Regions from separate parts of the Rhizobium sp. BK098 genome, predicted to be linked through region 4. Evidence: predicted binding sites of a transcription regulator. Region 4 holds the regulator's gene; each other region holds the start of a gene.
What was found. Region 4 encodes PhoB, which activates phosphate uptake and scavenging genes when phosphate is short. Its sites were predicted from a motif close to TGTCATNNANCTGTCAT; they were not measured.
Positions count from the first base shown of each region.

Region 1 (3,207 bases), on a different contig from region 4:
CACGTAATCGGAGGAAAGCACATCGAGTACGCCGAGTTCGGCCAGGTCGCGGGCGGCGATATTGCCCGAATGCGACTTGCCACGCACGATGTTGGGCGCGCCCATCAGCACGCTCATGCCGGCGCCGTGGGAAGCCTTGGCGGCATCGATACTGGTCGGAAACTCCGCCAGGCGAACGCCGTAATTGATGGCTTCATCGACATGGGCGAGCGTCGCATCGTCATGACTGGCGACCGTGATGCCGCGTTCGGCGCAGACCTTGGAGATCGCGTCACGATGCGGCGTGGCATATTTCGCCGATTCTTCCTGGCGCTTGGCAACGAACTTGGCAAAGGCTTCGTCGCTGAGCCCGCGCTTCTTCTGATAGTAGAAGATGTACTGATCCATGGTCTGGAACTGGCGCTGGCCCGGTGCATGGTCCATCAGCGAAACCAGACGGACGTAAGGGTCCTTCTCGAAATCCTGGAAGTGGTCGAGCACGTTGTCGGAGGAGACTTCGCAGCGCAGGTGGATCAGGTGATCGGCGCGCAGGCGATCTTCGCTTTGGGCCGCCTGGATGGCATCGGCCATATCGCGCATCTCGCCCTTTTCGAAACCACCGTCCTCATCAGAGCCCATGCGCAGGCAGTCGAACACGGTCGTGATACCCGAGGTGACGATCTGGGCATCATGCGCCTGGATCGCCGCCGTCTTGTTCCAGCGAACGCCCGGGCGAGGGGAATAATGTGCCTCCAGATGGTCGGTATGCAGCTCGACCAGACCGGGGATCAGATAATCGCCCTCGAAATCCTCGCCGATATCGGACTTGCCTTCGGAGATGGCGGCAATGCGACCGTCACGGATCAGCACGGAACCTTCGACGATCTTGTCTTCGAGGACGATGCGGGCGTTGGAAAGGACGGTTTCTTTGGTCATATCGGCTCTTTCATATTAGGCGCCGGCAAGCGGCAGCCAGGAACGGACGGTAAAGGGAGCGCCACGCTCTTCTTCGACGAAGACGGCGAGGCCGGAAATATCGAGCGGCTTGCCGGTATGTTCGGCGAAGCGATGGCGCAGAATTTCCTGTAGTTCGGGTTGACGCTCCGTGGGAACCCGACCGGTCAGCGTCATGTGGAAACGGAACTCGTCATTGACATAAGGATAGCCCCAGCGCAGCAGATTGGCGCGCTGCGGCTCCGTCAAGCCTTCCGGCTTGCGCCTTGCGATGTCATGGTCCGAAAGCGGTGCGCGCAAAGGCTCGAAGGTTTTCACGACGCGCGAGGCGAAATCCTGTAACGGCTCGCAAACGGTGCTGGGCACGAGCGCGAAGAAATGGCCGAGTTGGCCCAGCACAAGTTCCGGAATGGTGAAAGCCTTGGTCTGCGAGGCGAATTCGGCGGCAACTTCGAGGAGATCGCGCTCGGTCACCGAAGCGGCTAGCTCGAACGGCGCCTTCAGCGTGGCATGGAAGCCGTAGCGGCGCGGATCGGCCGTCAGTTCGGCATGGCCTTCCGGCAGCGGCGCCATGGCCTTGTCGGAAAAAATCTCATTCGAAAATGCATCACGGCCCAGCCAGCGGGCGGCAAGCGATGTCAATGGATCTTCTTTGGGCGGCGTGAAATAGAGAGCATAGCGCAAGGCTGCATTCCTTGGAAAAATCGGCTGCGCGGGACACTGTTGGGTGATTTGCGACAAACCGCAAGAGCAGCAAGGCAGCAACGGTCCGAATCCGGCTAAAGCCAGCTTGACCGTTGCGGTCTTGCCGGCCTGCGCTACCGGATTCCCGTGACAGAATGATGATGCGTAACGATTTTTTCCCGATCTTTTTTATTTCGCTCGCGCACCCATCAGCCGCGAACGCAAGGCGTTGGATGCGGCATCGAACAGGAAGACGACGATCAGGATCAACAGCACCATATAGGCGACGTTTTCCCAGTTCGCGTTGGTGCGCATCGCTTCCCAAAGTTTGAGCCCGATACCGCCCGCGCCGACGGCGCCGATGATGGTCGCGCCGCGCACGTTCGATTCCCACTGGTAGAGCGTCTGGCTGACGATGACCGGAACGATCTGCGGCATGATGCCGTAGCGATGCACGAGAATGGTCGGCGAGCCGGTGGATTTCACGCCCTCGCGCGGCTTGTTGTCGATATTCTCCAGGCCTTCGGAATAGAGCTTGCCGAGCGTACCCGTCTCGGTGAGGAAGATCGCGCCGCTGCCGGCAAGCGGGCCGGGGCCGAAGGCGCGGGTCAGGAATAGCGCCCAGATCAGCATGTCCACCGAACGCAGGAAGTCGAAGAGGCGTTTGAGGATCTGGTTGAGCAGCCGGTTCGGCGTGATGTTGCGAGCCGCCAGGAAGGCGAGCGGAAATGCTACGAGCGACCCGAGGAGTGTTCCGAGGAACGCCATGACGATGGTCTGGAACAGCTTGGTCCAGACGTCGCCATGCTGCCACGCGCCATTGTTCCAGATATTGTCGAAGGCCAGTGAGAGGTTGGACTGGGCAGGGTCCAGCCGCGGCCCCGAAACGATCAGGCTGATGACTTCGCTCGCCGGCTTGTCGAAGAAGGGCGAATGTGTGTCGAACACGAAGTTGGCCCAGCCGAGGAAACGCTTGCGGATCTTCACGCGATCAGTGGAAATGCTGGCATCGCCGGCAAAGCCGAGATTGACCAGGATGTTGTCGTCATAAACGGTCATCCAGCTGGGTACGGGCTCGGAGCCGACGATCTTCGGCGCATCGCCGGCGATATCGATCGGGATCGTAATGCCGTGCGCAGTCACGATAGCCTGCGTTTTGGTTACGGTTACCGTGCGGCTCGTGCCGCTGACGGAAACGGTCATGCTGCCATCGGGGTTGGTCTTGACCCAGTCAGGATGCGGATTGTCGCCCAAAGGCGAAAAGCGCGGATACTTAATGGTGATCTTGTCGTCGGAGATGCGGAATTCCGGCTGCACGTCATAGCTCACCCATTCGCTAAGATAGATCCCGACGCGCTCCCAATGTGCTTCCGAAATGACCTTCGGCAGATCGAAGAACCAGACTGCATAAATGCCGTAGAGGACAATGCCGATGAACATCATCAGCGCACCGAAGCGCTGGCGGAAGGACCGGTGAAGAACCTCCGGATAGCGCGCTTCGATTTCCTGCATGCGGCTGGCGTCGATGATGGACATGGTCAACCTCAATGCTGCAAAAGGAAGGCATGTTCGCCCACCAGACGGCGGCGG
Region 1 covers NZ_JACHYY010000012.1:38,833-42,039, forward strand. The annotation lists gene FHT73_RS24830 (alpha-D-ribose 1-methylphosphonate 5-triphosphate diphosphatase) at 1-915, opposite strand, end outside; gene FHT73_RS24835 (DUF1045 domain-containing protein) at 931-1,617, opposite strand; gene phnE (phosphonate ABC transporter, permease protein PhnE) at 1,807-3,153, opposite strand; gene phnE (phosphonate ABC transporter, permease protein PhnE) at 3,162-3,207, opposite strand, start outside.
Region 1: a site for PhoB is predicted at 1,765-1,781, ahead of FHT73_RS24835 (DUF1045 domain-containing protein). Genes of this name have one in related genera too.

Region 2 (3,207 bases), on a different contig from region 4:
CGCCGACGGTCACGACGATGCGTTTCCAGCCGACCATGGTGCCGAGGCCGAGCGCCAGCGCCACGGCAACCTTCACCCAGAGCGGGATGAACTTGGTCGCGTGATCGACGGCGGCGTGATAGTTGGTCACGGCCTTCAGGTCCTCGGCGCTCATCGGCAGCAGCTTCTGCTTGTCGATCAATTTCAGCGATTCACCGATCAGATAGATATCGTTACGAACGTTGCCGACGAGCCCGTTCGGCAGCTTCTCGACGCTTGGATAGGCCGCGATCTCAGCACTCGTGGCATGAATATATGCTTGGAGAGCTGGCGTCGTCGCATCCGTCCAGGTCTTGGTCTTTACGGCGCTGCTGACGGCGGCCTTCGGATCGGCCGGTGCGGCAACGCCCGGCTTCACATATTTGCCGAGTACCGTCTCGACTTGCGTCGAGGCAGCTTTATAGGCTTCGAGATAGTTCACGTCGGGCGTCTTATTCAGCGCGAAGGCGGTCGGTACGAGGCCGATGAGGATGAGCATGATCAGGCCCATGCCCTTCTGGCCGTCATTCGAACCATGGGCGAAGCTCACGCCGGTGCAGGTGAAGATCAGCAGGCCGCGGATCCAGAGCGGAGGCGGTGCATTGCCCTTCGGCGCTTCGTAGAGCTCCTTGTTGCGGATCAGCACCTTGGCGACCAGCAGCAATAGGGCGGCCATGGCAAAGCCGATGATCGGCGACAAGAGCAGCGACATGCCGACGCTGCTTGCCTGCGACCAGTCGACACCGCTGGTGGCGGAGCCGGCGGGTGCCAGGAACTGGTTGGCGAGGCCGACGCCGATGATCGAGCCGACAAGTGTATGTGAGCTCGAGGCCGGTAGGCCGAGATACCAGGTGCCGAGATTCCAGATGATGGCGGCGGTCAACAGGGCGAAGACCATCGCGAGACCGGAGCCGGAGCCGACCTGCAGGATGAGCTCGACCGGCAGCAGCGCCAGGATGCCGAAGGCGACGGCGCCGGAAGAAGTCAAAACACCGAGGAAGTTGAAGAAGCCCGACCAGATGACGGCGAACTCCGCCGGCAGCGAGCGGGTATAGATGACGGTGGCAACGGCGTTGGCGGTATCGTGGAAGCCGTTGACGAATTCGAAGCCGAGCGCGATCAGCAGCGCCAGCCCGAGTAATATCCACGGAACTGCGGCGGCCTCTGCAAGATCGCTGCCGAGAGCGTAGGCGACATAGACGAGGCCGGCCAGGACGACGATGCCGAAGAGCGGCAGAAACCATTTTGCCGAGCTGCCTGCGCCATGAATCGGATGGTCGGCATTGCCGCCTTCCGCATTGTTTGAAACGAGGTCGACCATCCCGAACTCCCTTATTGCAATGGATATTGCCGGTGTAAGCCTCGTTCATGAAACTCTCGTGACGCGGGAACAGGCTGCGGCGAACTGCAAATGCGGGCAGTGCCTAGCCCGTTCAAACTGCCGGCAGATTCTCGGGCTGATCTTGATTTTGCCCCCAAAAGGCCATTTTCGGTTCAGCCGGCGTTCATACCTTCGGGGGTTAAATCCCCATGTAAGGGACTTGGATAGAGGGCCATTAATATGAGATCGTCCGTGATTGCCATTGCTGCCTTGTTCGGCAGCTTGGTTGTATCTTCGGCAGAGGCAATGCCTATCCCGGCCGTTGGGTCAACGGCCTCCGTGCCGATTGTGAAAGTTGACTATGCCTGCGGTCGTGGCTGGCACCTGACGCGCTGGGGCGAATGCCGCCCCAATCGCTGGGGTCCGCCGCCCCGGCGCTGGGGTTACTACAGGCCGCCACCGCCGCCGCCATGGGGCTGGCACGGCCATCGCCATCATCGTGATGGCTGGGGCGACGGCCGCTGGCGCGATCGCCCGCACTACTGGTAAGATCAGAAGCACCGCCGCATCTTGCGGCGGTGTTTTGTTGAGGGCAGTTCCGAAAAAATGCGGTTCTTAAGGCTGAGCTTGCGGCCGTAACGCGCGCGCTCCGAGCCAGAGGCCCGCAAGAACGAGCAGGCTGGCCGATAAGATCGCAGCAAGGCTTTTCGCATGGAGTGCGATGTCGGCAAGCTTTGGCCGGATGAGATCGGCCGTATTGAAGCTCTCGCCGCTGAATTTGCACAGGACGAGCGAGAGATTGTTGCGCACGAGTGTCGCGTCGATATCGGAGACGAGATCGTCGACCGATGCCTTCTCCACTTTCATGACGCGCATCTGCAGCAGCACCGCCTTCGCCGCGGCGAGGTAGGCGTGGGAGCATTCGTTGAACGGGCTTTCCTCGTCGCTGACGCTGCCCGGCATCAGGCCCCATAGGCAATAAGCACGTTGGATCTGCGCAAAGTTCAAGAGACGGCGGAAGGTTTCGTCGGTATCCGATACGCTCTCGGCAATCGAGATGATCCGCCCGTAATAGGGAGCGATCACTGCCATCTCGCCATGGGTAAGACTTGGAATCGGGATGCCAGCCTGGCTGCCGGAGGAGCCGCCGCCATGCGCGGCAACCGAAGCCGGCCAACCCGCAACGATGAGACAGAAGATTGCAAACAGGACGCCGCCTGGATACGGGCGTGTCCCGCGCATGTTGTCATGCGCGGGATGCGATCTATTTACCACACTAAGCCCGGCGCAGGGCCGCATTGCCGTAGCGCGTCTGCGGCAACTGGCGTTCCGCCCAGGCTCCGAAGGCAAGGCCGAGCGTCGTCCAGAGGATGGCGTGCATGCCGAGCGAGGTGATGCGAAAACGCCAGAGTACGACGGCCGAGAATTGCTCGGGCACTTCGTTGATCGAGGGAAGCAGATATTGGATCAGCGCGACGAAGACGATGTAGCCGATGCCGGCAATGATCGCACCGTTCCAGGAACCATATCGCGCCGCCAGCCTGCGTGCGAAGCCCACCGCGACGATCATGCCGACGACGGAGGCAACGATCATGATGAAGAACAGTTCTGTTCTTGCGCCGATCGTATCAGGATTGCCGACGGCCGGCGGATTTGCCGGATACTTGATGTCGGGCACGAGCGAGATCGTCACGAAAGCGGCGAGCGCGAGCAGCGCCGCCGTGCCGCGCGCACCCAAGGGGCTGATGCGGCCGTAGACGAACGAGAAGACCAGCGCGAACAATCCGCCTATTGCGGTCGAAAAGATCACGCTGCCGGTGAAAAGGCCGATGCCCGCCTGGGTGGCGCGGCTGACGATTTCCGGTTCC
Region 2 covers NZ_JACHYY010000012.1:10,143-13,349, forward strand. The annotation lists gene FHT73_RS24705 (inorganic phosphate transporter) at 1-1,339, opposite strand, end outside; gene FHT73_RS24710 (hypothetical protein) at 1,580-1,888, shown strand; gene FHT73_RS24715 (hypothetical protein) at 1,955-2,581, opposite strand; gene FHT73_RS24720 (CbtA family protein) at 2,616-3,207, opposite strand, start outside.
Region 2: a site for PhoB is predicted at 1,387-1,403, ahead of FHT73_RS24705 (inorganic phosphate transporter). Genes of this name have one in related genera too.

Region 3 (3,207 bases), on a different contig from region 4:
CTGAACGGCGGTGTCGAGCGCGTGGTCGGCGTCAGCCTCGAGCGGATGCTCTGGAATACATTTGTCGTTGCAGTCGTCATCGCTGCCGGCAAGATCGCGATCTCTTTCCTGTCGGCCTTTGCCATCGTCTTCTTTCGCTTTCCACTGCGGATGGTGTTCTTCTGGATGATCTTCGTCACGCTGATGCTGCCGGTGGAGGTGCGCATCTTGCCGACCTACAAGGTTATCGTCGATCTTGGAATGATCGACACCTATGCAGGTCTGACTTTACCGCTGATGGCGTCGGCAACGGCGACATTCCTGTTCCGGCAGTTCTTCCTGACGGTGCCGGGGGAGCTGCTGGAAGCCGCCCGCATCGACAATGCCGGCCCCTTTCGCTTCATGCGCGATATCCTATTGCCGCTGTCGAAGACCAATATCGCAGCCCTTTTCGTGATCCTCTTCATCTACGGCTGGACGCAATATTTGTGGCCACTGCTCGTCACCAACGACGCGAAGATGTCGACGATCATTATTGGGCTGCGGAAAATGGTGGATTTCGCCGATGCGGCGACACCCTGGAATTTCGTGATGGTGACGGCGATCCTGGCGATCATCCCGCCCATTCTCGTCGTCGTGCTGATGCAGCGCTGGTTCGTCAAAGGTCTTGTGGAGACGGAGAAATAATGGCTGGGATCACCCTCAAGGATGTCCGCAAAACCTATGGCGGCAACGTTGATGCAATCAAGGGCGTGTCGCTCGATATCGCCGACGGCGAACTCGTCGTGCTGGTCGGGCCTTCCGGCTGCGGCAAGTCCACGCTCCTGCGTATGATCGCAGGTCTTGAAGCCATCACATCCGGCGAAATCAATATAGGCGGCCGCATCGTCAATCGTCTGGAACCCTCCGAACGCGACATCGCGATGGTCTTTCAGAACTATGCGCTTTATCCGCACATGACCGTGCGCCAGAACCTGGCATATGGTCTGAAGAACAGGAATGTGCCAGCTGCGGAAATAGACCAGCGCATCCAGTCGGCAGCTCGATCGCTGGAGATCGAATCTTTCCTCGAGCGCAAGCCACGTCAGCTCTCCGGCGGCCAGCGGCAACGTGTGGCGATGGGCCGTGCCATCGTGCGCGAGCCGGCGGCGTTCCTGTTCGACGAGCCGCTCTCCAATCTCGATGCCAAGCTGCGGGTGCAAATGCGTGTCGAGATCAGACGGCTGCAACGATCTCTCGCGACCACGAGCGTCTATGTCACCCATGACCAGATGGAGGCCATGACGCTGGCCGATCGCCTGGTCGTCTTGAATGGCGGGCGAATCGAACAGGTCGGCACACCCATCGAACTCTATGAACGACCCGCCACGACCTTCGTTGCGACCTTCATAGGCTCGCCTTCCATGAACCTTCTGAAATCTACCGAAAGCAGCACAATTGCGCTTTCACCCGGCGGCCGCCTTATCGGCGCTGACACGACGATCGGCGTTCGGCCCGAGGACCTTCACCTGGCCGATGGCGCGAGCGATGCGGCGTTCAGCGCAAAAGCGCGTGTCCAGGCGGTGGAGCTCGTCGGGGCGGAAAGCTATGTCTACGGTGCTCTGGCGGATGGCCAAACCATCGTCTTTCGAGTTTCGGGGCGGTCCCGGATCGCAATTGACAGCGAATGCGTGGTTGCCGCTTCCGCCGACAGCCTGCATTTCTTCGACGGTCACGGGAACCGATTAGACCGCGCATAAGCAGTTCAAATCTTGTGATGAGACTGTCGGAGAGCGCCGTTTTGCGGATGTCTCGGCTTTCCATGTCGGGCCCCGTCATTTATGACGGATTTATGACAACGCCTGTTTGGAGTGCGGAAAGTGAACTGGTTTCGTAGACTGATGCCGAGAGAAGACCGTTTTTTTGATCTTTTCTCTCGACATTCGCGCACGATCGTCAGCGCGGCGGAAGCTCTGAACGAATTGCTGGCTGGCAAAGACACGGAGCAGCACTGCCAGCGCATCGTTGAGCTCGAGAACGAGGCCGATGACATCACGCGCGAAGTTCTGCTTGCCACTCGGCGCAGTTTCATCACGCCCTTTGACCGTGGCGACATCAAGGATCTCATCATGTCAATGGACGATGCGATCGACATGATGCACAAGACGGTCAAGACCATCCGGCTATTCGAACAGGACAGCTTTGATCCCGGTATGCAGGAAATGGGCAAGGCGATCGTCGAGGCCGCAAAACTGGTAGCCGAGGCAATCCCTCTCCTTGATCGCATGAGTGCCAACTCTTCTCGCCTCAGCGCGCTCACTGAAGAGGTCGTAAAGGTCGAGGGTCGCTCCGATGAGCTACATGATCAAGGTCTAAAAGATCTCTTTCGCCGGTATGGCGGCACCAATCCAATGGCATACATGATCGGCAGCGAGATCTTTGGTGAATTGGAGAAGGTGGTAGACCGTTTCGAGGATGTCGCCAATGAAATCAACGGCATCGTAATCGAGAACGTCTGATGGAGGCCACTCTCGCTTTCCCATTGCTGGTGGGCCTCATCGCGGTGGCATTGTTCTTCGATTTTTTGAATGGGCTGCACGACGCAGCCAACTCAATTGCCACCATCGTCTCGACCCGGGTCCTGCGACCGCAATACGCCGTGTTATGGGCCGCATTCTTCAATTTCATCGCTTTCCTGTTCTTCGGGCTCCACGTCGCCGAAACCCTCGGCACCGGCATTATCGATCCCAACATCGTCACGCCACAGGTCATCTTCGCCGCCCTGATAGGGGCGATCATATGGAATATCGTGACCTGGGTACTGGGCATCCCATCAAGCTCGTCGCATGCTCTGGTCGGTGGCCTCGTCGGTGCCGGCGTGGCGAAGATTGGCATGGATGCCATTGTTTGGTCCGGCCTGCTGAAGACGGCCGGCGCCATCGTCATGTCGCCACTGCTTGGCTTCGTGCTCGCGCTCTTCCTCGTGCTGTGCGTGACATGGATATTCGTTCGCCAGACGCCTTTCGCCGTCGACAGCACCTTCCGCGTCCTGCAATTCGTCTCCGCTTCTCTCTACTCCCTCGGCCATGGCGGAAACGACGCCCAGAAGACCATGGGCATCATCGCCGTACTGCTCTACTCCCAAGGTCATACCGGTGCGGAGTTCCACGTGCCCCTGTGGGTGGTGTTATCCTGTCAATCCGCGATGGCGCTCGGGACACTGTTTGGCGGTTGGCGGATCGTGCACAC
Region 3 covers NZ_JACHYY010000017.1:35,323-38,529, forward strand. The annotation lists gene ugpE (sn-glycerol-3-phosphate ABC transporter permease UgpE) at 1-666, shown strand, start outside; gene FHT73_RS27355 (sn-glycerol-3-phosphate import ATP-binding protein UgpC) at 666-1,718, shown strand; gene FHT73_RS27360 (DUF47 family protein) at 1,860-2,477, shown strand; gene FHT73_RS27365 (inorganic phosphate transporter) at 2,477-3,207, shown strand, end outside.
Region 3: a site for PhoB is predicted at 1,800-1,816, ahead of FHT73_RS27360 (DUF47 family protein). Genes of this name have one in related genera too.

Region 4 (3,207 bases):
ATGACCGAGCGAATTGACCGCGACGCCGGCTGCGAAATCGAGGTAGCGTTCGCCATTCTCAGTGACCAGCCAGACGCCCTCACCTCGCTCGAACCGCAGCGGAGCGCGCAAGTAGGTGTCGTAAAGCGGCGTGGTCTCGGCCATGGCCATATCTCCTGATCACAACTTTAAGGACCGATCGCTTCCATTTGATGAAACGGGTCCGAAAAAATCAAAAATGCCGCCTTGCGGCGGCTTGGGCACTATTGATGTTTTGCACCGCGATGTCAACAAAACTGCCGTTTTAGCAGGTGCGAGAAAACGCTTGCCGGCAAAAGAGATGCGTCGGGCGGCGCCTATGGCAGAAATGCCACGCCCGGACAGCAAGTTGGGGAAAACCTCGAAATCGATTCCTCAAGATTCCCGCGACTCTTGTCACGGAGTCAGCCTCACACTAGGTTAAAAACCAATTGCTAGACTGCATGCGGCGGAACTAGTCACCACAATTTTAGAGCGTTTCGCGCCTCGATACCATGCGAGGCAATGGTGAGGGATTCTGCCATCGGAAACGCGACAGCGGAGACAGGGCATGAATTGGACAGACGAACGCGTCGAGAAGCTGAAAAAGCTATGGTCCGAAGGATTGAGCGCCAGCCAGATCGCTGCGCAGCTCGGTGGCGTGAGCCGTAATGCCGTCATCGGCAAGGTGCATCGCCTGAACCTCCCCGGCCGAGCGAAGGCGGGCGGCGCGACAACCGCAGCGCGCACGCCGAAGCGCAGCGCAGCGGCACCTCGCGCTGCGACCTACGGATCGCGCGTTGCTACCCGCACGGTGGTTGCCCGCCAGCAGGGCGCAACCATGCTGAAGGAAGAGATCGAGATCGATTCCGTCAACGAAATCCAGTATCGCCCGGCATCGAACGTCGTCGTTCCGATCTCCCGCCGCCTCGGCCTGACGGAACTGACGGAGCGCACCTGCAAGTGGCCGGTCGGCGATCCGCTGAAGGACGATTTCCATTTCTGCGGCAATGAGAGCCCAGATTCATCGCCTTACTGCACCTACCATCAGCGCCTGGCCTACCAGCCGGTGCATGAACGGCGTAGGCCGGCCCAGCCGCGTGGCTGAGAAGCTTGATGACTGAGATAAAGAAACGGGCCCTTGAGGCCCGTTTTCTGTTTCCGCCGCTATGTTGATGCCTGATCGGGTATCCCCGCTCAGGCCTCCATGGAGTAGCCCGCGCCGCGAACGGTGCGAATGACATCCTGCATATTGGAGAAGTTGAGCGCCTTGCGCAGGCGGCCGACATGGACGTCGACCGTGCGTTCGTCGACGTAGATATCGTGACCCCATACGCCGTCGAGCAGCTGCGAACGCGAGAAGACGCGGCCCGGCGAGGACATCAGGAACTCCAGCAGGCGGAATTCCGTCGGCCCCAGCCGCACTTCGCGGCTCTTGCGGTGAACGCGATGGGTTTCGCGGTCCAGCTCGATATCGCCGCAACGCAGCACCGTGGAGAGAACCTCCGGGCGGGCACGCCGCAGCATCGCCTTGACGCGAGCCATCAGCTCCGGCGTCGAGAACGGCTTGACGACATAATCGTCCGCGCCGGTCGAAAGCCCGCGCACGCGCTCGCTTTCCTCGCCGCGGGCCGTCAGCATGATGATCGGCAGGCGCTCAGTCTCCGGCCGCATACGCAGCCGGCGGCAGAGCTCGATGCCCGATACGCCGGGCAGCATCCAGTCGAGGATCAGGAGATCGGGGATGCGCTCCTGGAGACGCAGCTCGGCCTCATCGCCTCTGAGGATCGTGTCGACCTCGAAGCCTTCGGCCTCAAGATTGTAGCGCAGCAGAACGCTGAGCGCTTCCTCGTCTTCTACAACAGCAACTCTCGGAACCATGCGCCTATGGTCTCCTTTCTTCGCTTTCGGATTATTCGGTCACTGCGCCGACGGTATTGGCGGTATCGTCCTTCGGGCGCTCGCCTTCCGGCTGCGCGCCCGTCGCCATGTAATAGATCGTCTCGGCGATGTTGGTGGCATGGTCGCCGATGCGCTCGATGTTCTTGGCGCAGAAGAGAAGATGCGTGCAGGTGGTGATGTTGCGCGGATCTTCCATCATGTAGGTCAGCATCTCGCGAAAGAGCGAGGTGTACATGGCGTCGATTTCCTCGTCGCGTTCGCGGATCGATACGGCCTTGTCCGGCGAGCGGGTCGCGTAGACATCCAGAACTTCCTTGAGCTGGCTCAGCGCCAGTTCGGAGAGATGCTCGATGCCGCGGGCGAGACGGCGCGGGACACCGGTGCCCTGGACGGCGATGACGCGCTTTGCGGTGTTCTTGCCGAGATCGCCGACGCGCTCCAGATCGGATGCAATGCGGATCGAGCCCATGATTTCACGCAGGTCCGCCGCCATCGGCTGACGGCGGGCGATGGTAACGATCGCCTTGTCGCCGACTTCGCGCTCGGCATGGTCGAGAACGACGTCGTCGGAGATGACCTTCTGGGCCAGGGCAGCGTCGCTATTGACCAGCGCGCGTACGCTGTCGCTAACCATCTGCTCTGCCAGGCCGCCCATTTCAGCAATGCGGCGCGTCAGGAACTTCAGGTCTTCGTCATAGGCAGAGAGAATGTGAGTGGAGACCATTTTTCTATCCTCAAGGTGAACTGTGTGAAATGAGCCGCGCGCCTGACATCATCAACCAAAACGGCCCATGATGTAATCCTGCGTGCGGAAATCGTCGGGATTGGTGAACATCTTATCGGTGTCGTTCTCCTCGACCAGATGGCCGAGATGGAACATTGCGGTACGCTGCGAGACGCGGGCTGCCTGCTGCATGGAATGCGTCACGATGACGATGGTGAAATTCTCCCGCAGCTCGTGGATGAGATCCTCGACCTTGGCGGTCGCGATCGGATCGAGCGCCGAGCATGGCTCGTCCATCAGGATGACCTCCGGACTGACCGCGACGGCGCGGGCGATGCACAGACGCTGCTGCTGACCGCCCGATAGACTCGTGCCGGCATCATGGAGCCGATCCTTGACCTCGCCCCAGAGACCGGCCTTCTGCAGGCTGGTCTCGACGATATGCTCGAGATCGGCCTTTGAGCGATGCAGGCCATGGATGCGCGGGCCGTAGGCGACGTTCTCAAAGATGGACTTTGGGAATGGGTTGGGCTTCTGGAAGACCATGCCGACGCGGGCGCGCAACTCCACCACGTCGATGCTGT
Region 4 covers NZ_JACHYY010000006.1:119,465-122,671, forward strand. The annotation lists gene FHT73_RS16990 (aspartate aminotransferase family protein) at 1-144, opposite strand, end outside; gene FHT73_RS16995 (GcrA family cell cycle regulator) at 569-1,105, shown strand; gene phoB (phosphate regulon transcriptional regulator PhoB) at 1,195-1,878, opposite strand; gene phoU (phosphate signaling complex protein PhoU) at 1,910-2,623, opposite strand; gene pstB (phosphate ABC transporter ATP-binding protein PstB) at 2,675-3,207, opposite strand, start outside.